3 regions of the Shinella sp. M27 genome follow, and region 3 is predicted to be linked to each of the others. Evidence: predicted binding sites of a transcription regulator. Region 3 holds the regulator's gene; each other region holds the start of a gene.
The links. The regulator PhoB, encoded in region 3, activates phosphate uptake and scavenging genes when phosphate is short. The targets are predictions, from matches to a motif close to TGTCATNNANCTGTCAT.
Positions count from the first base shown of each region.

Region 1: ACOZK4_RS26480 (alkaline phosphatase D family protein) is a predicted target of PhoB. The motif match lies at 1,765-1,781, and genes of this name have one in related genera.
Region 2: ACOZK4_RS02125 (DUF2794 domain-containing protein) is a predicted target of PhoB. The motif match lies at 1,842-1,858, and genes of this name have one in related genera.

Region 1 is NZ_JBLZPK010000075.1:505-4,662, reverse strand. It holds gene ACOZK4_RS26480 (alkaline phosphatase D family protein) at 107-1,669, opposite strand; gene ACOZK4_RS26475 (M3 family metallopeptidase) at 1,813-3,873, opposite strand.
Region 2 is NZ_JBLZPK010000007.1:203,628-207,785, forward strand. It holds gene acnA (aconitate hydratase AcnA) at 1-617, shown strand, start outside; gene ACOZK4_RS02120 (DUF1223 domain-containing protein) at 820-1,533, shown strand; gene ACOZK4_RS02125 (DUF2794 domain-containing protein) at 1,879-2,253, shown strand; gene ACOZK4_RS02130 (Bax inhibitor-1/YccA family protein) at 2,358-3,101, opposite strand; gene ACOZK4_RS02135 (ABC transporter permease) at 3,288-4,158, opposite strand, start outside.
Region 3 is NZ_JBLZPK010000062.1:2,047-6,204, forward strand. It holds gene pstA (phosphate ABC transporter permease PstA) at 1-222, shown strand, start outside; gene pstB (phosphate ABC transporter ATP-binding protein PstB) at 236-1,051, shown strand; gene phoU (phosphate signaling complex protein PhoU) at 1,102-1,830, shown strand; gene phoB (phosphate regulon transcriptional regulator PhoB) at 1,852-2,535, shown strand; gene ACOZK4_RS23660 (GcrA family cell cycle regulator) at 2,663-3,193, opposite strand; gene ACOZK4_RS23665 (aspartate aminotransferase family protein) at 3,617-4,158, shown strand, end outside.

The sequences.
Region 1 (4,158 bases), on a different contig from region 3:
AGGGTATAAGGGCGCCGTCTTCAATGGCCGGGCTCTTACATGTTTTTCCGCAAATGCGAAAGGGGCGGACCGCAACTCTGTTGCTCCGATGGCGCAGGGCTTCGCATCATGATGAACGCACGGGCGGCAACACGACGCGCCAAAGCTCCTGATCCTCCCGGTCCATCAGCCGCACCGTCATCTCCTCGCTCGACCCGTTGATATCGACGAGACCAAAGAATTGCAGCCCGGCCGAGGGCGGCAGATTGCTGTCGATGCCCCCCGAGGACGCCTTGATGAAGCGCACCTCCGGCCCGAAGGTCATGTCGAGCGGCTTCGGCCCATAGGTGCCGGAATGCAGCGGTCCGGAGACGAATTCCCAGAACGGATTGAACGCCTGGAATTTCGCCCGCGACGGGTCGTAGTGGTGCGCGGCCGTGTAGTGCACATCCGCCGTCAGCCAGACGACATTGTGAATGGCATTGTCGCGCATGAAGGAAAGGAGATCGGCAATCTCCCGCTCGCGCGCCGCCGGCGGGCCGTTCAACCCATCGGCCACGCCCTCGTAACCCAGGCTGTTGGCATAGTCGTCCCAGATGACGAGGCCGAGCGGCATGTCGCAGGCGATGACCTTCCAGACCGCCTCAGAGGCTGCAAGCTCTCGGCGCAGCCAATCCGCCTGCCGCCAGCCGAACAGGCCGTTCTCCGTGCCGCCCTTGTTGGGGCTGCGATAGGAACGCAGGTCCACGAAGAACACATCGAGCAGCGGCCCGTAGGCGACTTTGCGGAAGATACGGCCGGGTTCCGTGGCAAAATAGCGGATCGGCGTCATCTCGTGGAAGGCACGCCGCGCGCGCTGCTCGTAGATGCCGATATCCTTTTCCGGATAGCGCCGGTCGCCGGTCAGGTCGCTCGATTCCGACCAGTTGTTCAAAACCTCGTGGTCGTCCCACTGAAAGAAGGTCGGGCACTGGCTGTTGAAGGACAAAAGGTGGTCGTCGAGCAGGTTGTACTTCCACTGGCCGCGGAATTCTTCGAGCGTTCGCGCCACATTGCGCTTCTCGTCGGTGACGATGCGGTTCTTCCAGATGCCGCCGTCGCGCAGCGGAATTTCATCGGGTATCGGGCCGTCGGCATAGACCGTGTCGCCCGAATGGATGAAGAAATCCGGCTCGTGGCGCAGCATGGTCGAATAGGTCTTCATTCCGACATCGTCGATGCCCCAGCCTTGTCCCGCCGTATCGCCCGACCAGACGAAACGCACCGAGCGCTTGCGCATCGGCGCCGTGCGGAAACGGCCGACGACGGGCTCGGAGACGAGGTGGCTGGAATAAGGATCGTTTGCGGTGAAGCGATAGAAGATGTCCTGGTCCGGCAGGAGCCCTTCCAGCATCGCCTTGACGGCATTGTCGGAGGTGCCCATCGCCTTTTGAAGCGGCAGACGCGTGATGTCGAGAAAACTGTCGGTGGTCGAATATTCGAGCGTCACCTCCGCCGGCCGGTCCGTGCGCGCCCAGACCATGCCGGAGGAACAATCGACATCGCCGGATTGCACGCCATGCGAAAAGACCGGGCTGCCATGGCGCCGCGCATAATAGGGCACCGCCAGTGCCGAAGACGTCGCCAGCGCACCGGCCCCTGCGGTCAAGAGAAACGAGCGCCTTGTCAGCGTCTCGGGAACAATCGCCATGCCACCTCCGGCCAAGCCCGCGAATCGACGGGCAGAACATCGGGCCGAGACATGTCAGTCCGGTAACGGCAGGATGACGGTTCACCCAAGCTTTGGTGACGGGAGAATGACGCAGGCAGCCGTGCCGCCCGCGCCCGGTCTTGTCAGGCCGCCAGGCCCTTCTTCTCCAGCATGGCCTCCGGCGTCGGCAGCTTGCCGCGGAAGGCCTTGTAGGCATCCTCGGGATCGACCGAGCCGCCCACGGCGTAGATATAGGTCTTCAGCCGCGCCGCCATGGCGGGGTTGAAGGCATCACCCGTTTCCGTGAAGGCGGAGAAGGCATCGGCGTCGAGCACTTCCGACCACATGTAGGAATAGTAGCCGGCCGAATAGCCGTCGCCCGAAAAGACATGCTGGAAGTGCGGCGTCGCGTGGCGCATGACGATGGACTTCGGCAGGCCGATCTTCTCCAGCACCTCCCCCTGCACCGCCATCGGGTCCTCGACAGGCCCCCGCGTGTGGAACGCCATGTCGACCAGCGCCGAGGAGGTGAATTCCACCGTCGCGAAGCCGGAATTGAAGGTACGGGCGGCGAGAACCTTGTCGAGCAGCGCCTGCGGCATCGCCTCGCCGGTCTGGTAGTGCACAGCGTAACGCGTCAGGATTTCCGGCACCGTCAGCCAGTGCTCATAGAGCTGCGACGGCAGTTCGACGAAGTCGCGCGATACGCCCGTGCCGGACACCGAGGGATAGGTGACGTCCGAGAGCATGCCGTGCAATGCATGCCCGAATTCGTGGAACAGCGTGCGCGCGTCGTCGAGCGACAGCAGCGCCGGCTTGCCTTCGGCGGGTTTTGCGAAATTGCAGACATTGTAGATGATCGGGATCTCACCGACCGAACCGTTCGGCAGCGGCAGGCGATGCTGGCTCTGGTAGGAGCTCATCCAGGCGCCGGAGCGTTTGGAAGAGCGCGCAAAATAATCGCCGAGGAACATAGCGACCAGCCTGTCCTCGCGATCGCGGATTTCGAAGACCCGCACATCGGGATGATAGACCGGCACATCCTTCTTCTCGATGGCGCGGATACCGAACAGGCGCTCGGCAACATCGAAGCAGGCGTCGATGATCTTTTCGAGCTGGAGATAGGGCTTCAACTCGGCTTCGGAGAAATTGAACTTTTTGGCGCGCAGCTTTTCGGCGTAGTAGCGCCAGTCCCAGGGCATGACCTCGTGGTTGCGGCCCTCGTCCGCAATGAGCGTGGCAAGCTCCGCCTCCTCCTCGCGCGCCCGCGCCACGGCCTTTTCCCAGACCTGCATCAACAGCCCGTTCACCGCATCCGGCGTTTTCGCCATGGTGTTGTCGAGCTTCAGCGCGGCAAAATTCGCGTAGCCGAGCAGCTCGGCCTTTTCCGAACGCAACGAAAGCGTATCCTTCACGATGCCGCGATTGTCCGTCTCGCCGTCATTCTCGCCGCGCGCCACCCAGGCGCGGAACGCCTGCTCGCGCAGGTCCCGGCGGGCGGAGGAGGCAAGGAAGGGCTCGATGATCGAACGCGACAGGGTGACGGCATAGCGCCCATCCTGCCCGCGGTCCCGCGCCACCGACGCCATGGCGTCCTTCAGATAATCCGGCAGGCCGTCCAGCGCCTCGCCCTCGTCGAGGAACAGCGCCCAGCTCTTCTCGTCGGCAAGCACGTTCTGCCCGAATTTCGCGCCGAGACCGGCCAGCGTCTCATTGATCGCCGAGAGACGGTCCTGCTCGGGCTTCGCGAGCTTGGCGCCCGCCTTCACAAACCCCTTCCAGTGCCGCTCCAGCACGCGCACCTGCTCCAGCGAAAGGTTCAGGCCCGCGCGGCCTTCCCACAGTGCATCGATGCGCTTGAAGAGCGCGGCATTGGTGCCGATCTTCGAATAGTGCCGCGACATTTTTGGCGCGATGTGGCGTTCCAGCGCTTGGATCGTGTCGTTGGTGTTCGCACCGGCGCGGCTCCAGAACAGGGCAGAGACCCGAGACAGCGCGTCACCCGCGATCTCCAGCGCCACGACCGTATTCTCGAAGGTCGGCACGTCGGGATTGCCGGCGATCGCGTCGATCTCCGCCTCATGGGCCGCTAACGCCGCATCGAAGCTCGCCGCAAAGGCCTCGTCCCTTACGAGATCGAACCGCGGCAGGCCGTTGAGGCCGGTCCATTCGACGAGGGCGGGATCGATCGGCGTTTCGGTCATGGGAGATCCTTTCTGGCAAATCACTGTGCGGCGAATATAGGAACGGACGAGGGGCTTGGTACAGGGGAGCGGCACAAAAACCGGGAACAGAACCCCCGCTGCCGCGTTAGACCGGCTGCGGCACCCTGCCTCTTGACGCGGACGGCAACTTCGGTGAAAACAATCCGGTTCGCGGCCTTTTGACATCCTTGCCGCGACGAACCCTGGTGCCGGGCCCCTCTGGCGAGAGTTTTTACGGCGCTCTCGTGATGTCGGTACCGCCAGCAATTAGCCGGCGGATTCAAA
Region 2 (4,158 bases), on a different contig from region 3:
GTGCCTACCTCACCGATAACGGTGTGGCCGTTGCCGACTTCAACCAGTACGGCACGCGCCGCGGCAACCATGAAGTGATGATGCGCGGCACGTTTGCCAATATCCGCATCCGCAACCACATGCTCGGCCCGAACGGCAAGGAAGGCGGCTACACGATCCACTATCCTTCGAAGGAAGAGATGTCGATCTACGACGCGGCCATGAAGTACAAGGCCGAGGGCGTTCCGCTCGTCATCTTCGCCGGCGTCGAATACGGCAATGGCTCGTCGCGCGACTGGGCGGCCAAGGGCACCAACCTGCTCGGCGTCAAGGCCGTGGTGGCGCAGTCCTTCGAGCGCATCCACCGCTCCAACCTCGTCGGCATGGGCATCGTGCCCTTCGTCTTCGAGGACGGCACGACCTGGGCCTCGCTCGACCTCAAGGGCGACGAGATCGTCACGATCGAAGGCCTGGAAGGCGACATCAAGCCGCGCGAGAAGAAGATCGCCAAGATCACCTACTCGGACGGCACGGTGAAGGACGTTCCGCTGCTCTGCCGCATCGATACGCTCGACGAGGTTACCTACATGAACAACGGCGGCATCCTGCAGACCGTTCTTCGCGACCTCGCCGCCTGATCTCTGTCGGCTTAAAATCTGAAATGCCGGGGCCTTTGGCTCCGGCATTTTCCGTTTTAGAAGGCAAAAATCTCACTCCATCGTGACTTCCTGTTGAAGCGGCAAGGGCGTATGAGGCTTCAAAAGGCCGGCCTTTGCCGGCGCTTCATTGGAAATGATCATGCCGAGACTGTATAGACCGGAATGTCTGGCGATCCTGCTGATGCTCGGGGCCAGCACCGCTGCCGCCGAGGAAGGCCTCAAGCCCAAGGGCGTCGTCGAGCTTTTCACCAGCCAGGGCTGTTCGTCCTGCCCGCCGGCCGACAAGGCGCTGGAGCAGCTTGCTCGCGAGGGCAAGGTCGTGGCGCTCTCCTACCATGTCGATTACTGGAACTATCTCGGCTGGGCGGACACGCTCGCCTCCAAGGACAATACCGACCGGCAATATGCCTATGCCCGCATGTTCGGCCGCAACGGCGTCTATACGCCTCAGGCCGTGCTGAACGGCCGCGAACACATCAACGGCGCCGACATTTCCGGCATCCGCAACCGCATGGAAACGATGCCCGCCGAGGGCAAGGGCCTCGACGTGCCCGTCGATGTCGAGGTGAAGAACGACGAGCTGCGCATCCGGGTTGGTGCGGGCGAGGGCAAGGCCAATATCCTGATCGCCTATTTCGAGCGTGAGCGCACGATCAACATCGACACCGGTGAAAACCGCGGCAAGACGATCAACTACTGGCATGCCGTCACCGACATGGAGACGATCGGCATGTGGGAAGGCAAGGAGACGAACCTCGTACTTCCCGCCGATATGCTGAAGAAGAAAAAGAAAGCCGGTGGCTGTGCCATCCTGTTGCAGCGTATGAAGACGGCGGATACGCCGGGTGCCATTCTGGGCGCGACGGTGCTGACCGGGGAAAAGGCGACCCGATAACCTCCCCTTTTTGGGGGAGATCCGGTCCGGCTTCTTCGAGGGGCTGGGGCTTGAGGGTTCGAAGGAGACGGACCGGACCGGGACGAAGCTGCCGGCAACGGAATACAGGGCAACCTCGACAGACGCTCGCCGGATCGGCCGGTTTCCGCGGGAAGCGGATGGCCGGGACAGGCTGCGACGGGCGAACTCTCTCTTTAAATTTGGGCGTCTGTTTGTCTGAAATGCGGCAGGACGGATTTTTGCGAAATCGCAAAGCCGGCACCTTGCCTTGTCCCTCAGCCTTGCATTTCATCTCCGGTCAGGCACACTGTCACCGTGCCGTCACAGAAAAGGTGCGGAGATTCGATGACTGATCAGCCGGATTTGCAGGCGTCCGATGTCGTGGTCGACCTCAGGGAATACCGGAGCAGCAAGGACCCGCTGCCCGTAACCTTCCATCGACGCGAGCTCGATGCGATCCTCTGGGTCTATGGTCGCATGGTCGGCGAGGGTGAATGGCGCGACTACGCCATCGACCATATGCGCGACAAGGCCGTCTTCTCCGTCTTTAAACGCTCCGGCGAAATGCCGCTCTACCGCATTGAGAAGGATCCGAAGCTCGCCGCCAAACAGGGCGCCTACAGCGTCGTCAACCAGCACGGCACGATCCTCAAGCGCGGCCATGAGTTGAAGCAGGTGCTGAAGGTCTTCGACAAGGTCCTGCGTCTCATCGAGACGTAACCCAGCTCACGGGCGTCGTGCCGGAGCGTCGTCATTTCTTTATCCCAAACAAAAACCCCGCCTTTTCAGGCGGGGTTTCGCATTCAGCCCTTCGGCTTCTCTACTTAGTCGCGGTTTCCGAGGAAACGCAGCAGGAAGAGGAAGAGGTTGATGAAGTCGAGGTAGAGCGTCAGCGCACCCATGATGGCCTTGCGGCCGGCCACTGTGGCGTCGTCTGCTTCGAAATACATTTCCTTGATCTTCTGCGTATCCCAGGCCGTCAGGCCGGCGAAGACCAGCACGCCGATCGCGGAGATCGCGAAGTCGAGCGCCGACGACTGCAGGAACAGGTTGACGAGCGAGGCGATGATCAGGCCGAACAGACCCATCACCAGGAACGAGCCCATCGCGGACAGGTCCCGCTTCGTCGTGTAGCCGAACAGCGACAGGGCGCCGAAGGCGGCGGCCGAGACGAAGAAGGTCTGCGCGATGCTGGCGCCCGTGTAGATCAGGAAGATCGACGACAGCGACAGGCCCATCAGGCCGGCATAGACCCAGAAGGTCGCCTGCGCGGCGGAAACGCTCATCGTGTGGATGCGGAAGCTCAGGAAGAAGACCAGCGCCAGCGGGGCGAGCATGACAACCCACTTCAGCGGGCTGAGGTAGATCGCCTGGCCGAACGCGGTCAGCTGGCCATCGGCGATCGCAGCCTGCGAGGCGAAATACGCCACGAGACCGGTGATCGCGAGACCGAAGGCCATGAGATTGTAGACCCGCAGCATGTAGCTGCGCAGGCCCTGGTCAATGACGGCGCCGGCCTGGGCGCCGGCCGTTGCCGTTCGGGTCTGGTAGTTGCGGAGATCAGCCATGTTTTCCTCTTGGTCAAAGCCCCAAATGTGTACGGTGTCGGGCACCCGCTTATTCGCTCCGTTGCCGGAACATCGTCGGGATCCAGGCAACCGCTGTGGGCTCCAGCTTGCCTGACGTAAATATGCGCATGAATTGTGTCTCGCACAAGACCCGCGACCCTGACGGGAGGCCGCAGGCCTATGATTCTACAGCTCGCGCAGCACCGGTGCTGCCTTCTGTCCCAGAATGCGCCAGGTGCCGGCAAGGCCGATCCCGACGGTCATGACGAGGGCCGTCACCACCGTCATCACGGCGACATCGGGCAGGAAGCTCGACGGCAGCTTCATGATCGTGCTCACCACGAACCACGCCGCCACACCGCCGGCCAGAAGCGCGAAGATGGCGGTGGCCAGCCCGAGCATCAGATATTCGTAGCTGAAGGCGCGGATGAGCGTCGCCCGCGTCGCGCCCAGCGTCTTCAGGACGACGGCATCGTGCACGCGCGCCCGGTTGCCGGCCGCAAGCGCACCGGCCAGCACAAGCACGGAGGCGATGAGCGCCACCGCCGCCGCCGCGCGGATGGCGGTCGCAAGCTGCCCGACCAGTTCGTTGACCACATCGAGCGCATCCTTGACGCGCACCGTGGTGATCGTCGGAAAGGCGTTGGTGACGGCTTTCAGCGTTGCGGCCTCCTGCTCGGCGCTGGCCTTGGGGTCGATCATCGTCGCCAGCCAGGCATGCGGCGCGCCGGCGAATGTGTTGGGCGAGAAGACCATGACGAAGTTGATCGACAGCGATTCCCACTCGACGGTGCGGAAATTGGCGATGCGCGCCGTGATGTTGCGGCCGAGCACGTTGACGGTCACGGTGTCGCCGATCTTCAGGCCGAGTTCCTTGCCCTCTTCGGCGGCGAAAGAGACGAGCGGTTCGCCGGTGTAATCCTCCGGCCACCATTCGCCCTCGGCGAGCGTCGAGTTTTCCGGCACGCGCTTGGCATAGGTGATGCCGCGGTCGCCGCGCAGCACCCATTGGCCGCCCTGGGGAACCTTGATCTTGGCGACATCGACGCCGTTCAGT
Region 3 (4,158 bases):
CCGCTGCTGCTCATCGGCATGGTCGCCTTCGTCGCCGACATTCCCGGAACGCCGCTGGAACCCTCCACGGCTCTGCCGGTACAGATCTACATGTGGGCGAACGAGGCCGAGCGTGCCTTCGTGGAGCGCACCTCGGGCGCCATCATGGTGCTCCTCATCTTCCTCATCCTCATGAATGTTGGCGCCATCCTGTTGCGCCGCCGTTTCGAACGGCGCTGGTAGAAGGACCGATCCTATGAACATGATGTCAGAAGCAGCAGTCGAGAAAGCGCTGGACAAGAAAATGAACGACATTTCCTACAAGATGATCGGCAAGGACGTTTCGGTCTATTACGGCGACAAGCGCGCCCTCTACGACGTCAACCTGAACGTCCGCGAAAACACCGTGACGGCGCTGATCGGCCCGTCGGGCTGCGGCAAGTCGACCTTCCTGCGCACGCTCAACCGCATGAACGACACGATCGACGGCTGCCGCGTCACCGGCCGCATCACGCTCGATGCGGACGATATCTACGATCCGAACATCGACGTCGTCGAACTGCGCGCCCGCGTCGGCATGGTCTTCCAGAAGCCGAACCCGTTCCCGAAGTCGATCTACGAAAACGTCGCCTACGGCCCGCGCATCCACGGTCTTGCCAAGTCGAAGGCCGACATGGACGCCATCGTGGAGAAGAGCCTGCAGAAGGCGGGCCTGTGGAACGAGGTGAAGGACCGCCTGCAGGAAGGCGGCACGGGCCTCTCCGGCGGCCAGCAGCAGCGCCTGTGCATCGCACGCGCCGTCGCCGTCAGCCCCGAGGTCATCCTGATGGACGAGCCCTGCTCGGCGCTCGACCCGATCGCGACGGCCAAGGTCGAGGAGCTCATCCACGAGCTGCGCGCCAACTTCACCATCGTCATCGTGACGCACTCCATGCAGCAGGCGGCCCGCGTCTCGCAGCGCACCGCCATGTTCCACCTCGGCAACCTCGTCGAGGAGAACGACACCGACAAGATGTTCACCAACCCGGATGACCAGCGCACGCAGGACTACATCATGGGCCGCTTCGGCTGACGCTTCCGTCGCTGACGCCCCTGAAACCCGAGCGCATTAAGGACAGAACGATGTCATCGACCCATATTGTTTCGATTTACGACGAAGAACTGAAGTACCTCTCCCGCCGCATCTCTGAAATGGGCGGCACGGCCGAGCAGATGGTGGCGGATTCCGTCCGCGCCCTCGTCTCTACCGACGTGGCGCTGGCCCAGAAGGTCATTTCCGAGGATGTCATCCTCGACAATGCCGAGCGCCAGATCAACGAAAAGGCGATCGTCACCATCGCCAAGCGTCAGCCGATGGCGGCGGACCTGCGCGAAATCATGGGCACGATCCGCATCGCTGCCGAACTGGAGCGCGTCGGCGACCTCGGCAAGAACACCGCCAAGCGCGTGATTGCCGTGCAGAGCTCGGGCATGCCGCGCAAGCTCGCCCGGGGCCTGGAGCATCTCGCCGAACTCGCGCTGATGCAGCTCAAGGAAGTGCTCGACGTCTTCGCCACCCGCTCGGTGGACAAGGCCAAGGCGATCCGCGAGCGTGACGACGAGATCGACGCGATCTACACCTCGCTGTTCCGCGAACTCCTGACGTACATGATGGAAGACCCGCGTAACATCACGCCCTGCACGCATCTTTTGTTCTGCGCCAAGAACATCGAGCGCATCGGCGACCACGCGACCAACATCGCCGAAACCATCTACTACATGGCGACCGGCTCCCAGCCCGAGGGCGAGCGCCCGAAGGACGACACGTCGACATCGGTCGTCGCGGCCGACATCGCCGAAGCGTCCGAGTAAGTTTGAGCAGGAACCCTGTCCATGGTGCCCAGAATAGCCGTCGTGGAAGACGAGGAGGCGCTAAGCGTTCTCCTGCGCTACAATCTCGAAGCCGAGGGTTTCGAGGTCGATACGATCCTATCGGGTGACGAGGCGGAAATGCGCTTGCAGGAGCGCATGCCCGACCTCCTCATCCTCGACTGGATGCTGCCGGGCGTTTCCGGCATCGAGCTGTGCCGGCGCCTGCGCCAGCGGCCGGAAACAGAGCGCTTGCCGATCATCATGCTGACGGCGCGCGGCGAGGAGAGCGAGCGCGTGCGTGGCCTGGCCACCGGCGCGGATGACTATGTCGTCAAGCCGTTCTCGACGCCGGAGCTGGTTGCGCGCGTGCGCGCCATGCTGCGCCGTGCCAAGCCCGAGGTCGTCTCGACGGTGCTGCGCTGCGGCGATATCGAGCTCGACCGCGAGACGCATCGCGTCCACCGTCGCACCCGCGAGGTTCGCCTCGGCCCGACGGAGTTCCGCCTCCTGGAATTCCTGATGACCTCGCCGAGCCGCGTCTTCTCGCGCTCGCAGCTGCTGGACGGTGTGTGGGGACACGACATCTATGTCGACGAGCGCACCGTCGATGTGCATGTCGGCCGCCTGCGCAAGGCGCTCAATTTCGCCAACATGCAGGACGTCATCCGCACGGTCCGCGGCGCCGGCTATTCGCTGGAAACCTGAGCGACGCAATTCCTCCCAAGGACGGAAATGGGCCCTACGGGCCTGTTTGCGTTTTTGGGCTGCCCATCCATCGCCTCAAACAAAAACGGAGCCTTTCGGCTCCGCTTTCATTTCATATCGATTGCCGTCAGCGCATCCGGCGGCGCTCGGCCGAGGGCTGGTAGGCGAGGCGCTGGTGGTAGGTGCAGTAGGGCGAATTGTCAGGGGATTCGTTGCCGCAGAAATGGAAGTCGTCGTTCAGCGGATCGCCGATCGGCCACTTGCAGGTGCGCTCGGTGAGCTGCGTCAGTTCCAGCTTGCGCGACATCGGCACTACGACATTGTTGCCGTTGGCGGGAACCGGGAGCTGTTCGGCAACGGCCTCGAATTCCGTGTCCATGTCGTCCTTGGCGATCGCTGCCGGACGGGCTGCGGTGCGCGGCGTGACGGCACGGGCCTGGAAGGTCGCGGGGCGGGGGGCCGCCGGCGCCGGGCGCTTCGGGCGGGCGGCGGTCTGCGTGCCGCCGGCCTTGGCGCGGCCAGGCAGGTTGAGCCGGTGCACCTTGCCGATAACGGCATTGCGGCTGACGCCGCCGAGTTGCGCCGCGATCTGGCTCGCGCTCAAACCCTCGGCCCAGAGCTTCTTGAGTCTTTCGACGCGCTCGTCTGTCCAGTTCATGTTTTCGTCTCCGCTCGGCGTTCGATGCGGGAATCCCTCGTCGCGTCCCGGACAGATCCGGAACCTGAACGCCTTCAACTCTTTTGGTGACTAGTTCCGCCGCATGCAGTCTAGTAATTGGTCCTTAACCTAGAGACCGGTGGACTCTGTGACAAGAGTCGCAGGAATCGGCGCGAATCGATTTCGAGGTTTTCCCCAACTTGCTGGTCGGGTGTGACTCGATGGAGACACCTTCCGCGCGTGCCGTGAATCCTCACCCTGCGGGAGGTTCAGCGTCACTCGGGGTGCGATTTTGTTGACATCCCCAGGTGAAATGCCGATAGTGCCGCATGCCGCCGAAAGGCGGCTTTTGATTTTTCTGGAGCCCGGAAAAGTCAAGTGTCAGACGTCTTTTTTCGCATCTCTTTTCGGAGGATACGCGCCATGGCCGATGCCGCGCCGCTCTATGAAACCTATATGCGTGCGCCGCTCCGGTTCACGCGCGGGGAGGGCGTCTGGCTGATCGCCGAAGATGGCGAGCGATATCTCGATTTCGCCGCCGGCGTCGCCGTCAATTCGCTGGGCCATGCGCATCCTCATCTCGTTGCCGCGCTGAAGGATCAGGCCGACAAGGTCTGGCACCTGTCCAACCTCTATGAGGTGCCCGGCCAGGAAAGCCTCGGCCGCCGGCTGACCGACGCGACCTTCGCCGACAAGGTGTTCTTCACCAATTCGGGTGCCGAAGCGCTGGAATGCGCCATCAAGACCGCGCGCCGCTATCACTTCGCCAAGGGCCATCCCGGCAAGTTCCACATCCTCACCTTCGACGGCGCCTTCCACGGCCGCACCATCGCGACGATCGCGGCCGGCGGGCAGGAAAAGTATATCGAAGGCTTCGGCCCCAAGGCGCCGGGCTTCCTGAAGCTGCCCTTCGGCGATATCGCCGCCGTCAAGGATGCGATCACCGAGGAAACCGCCGGCATTCT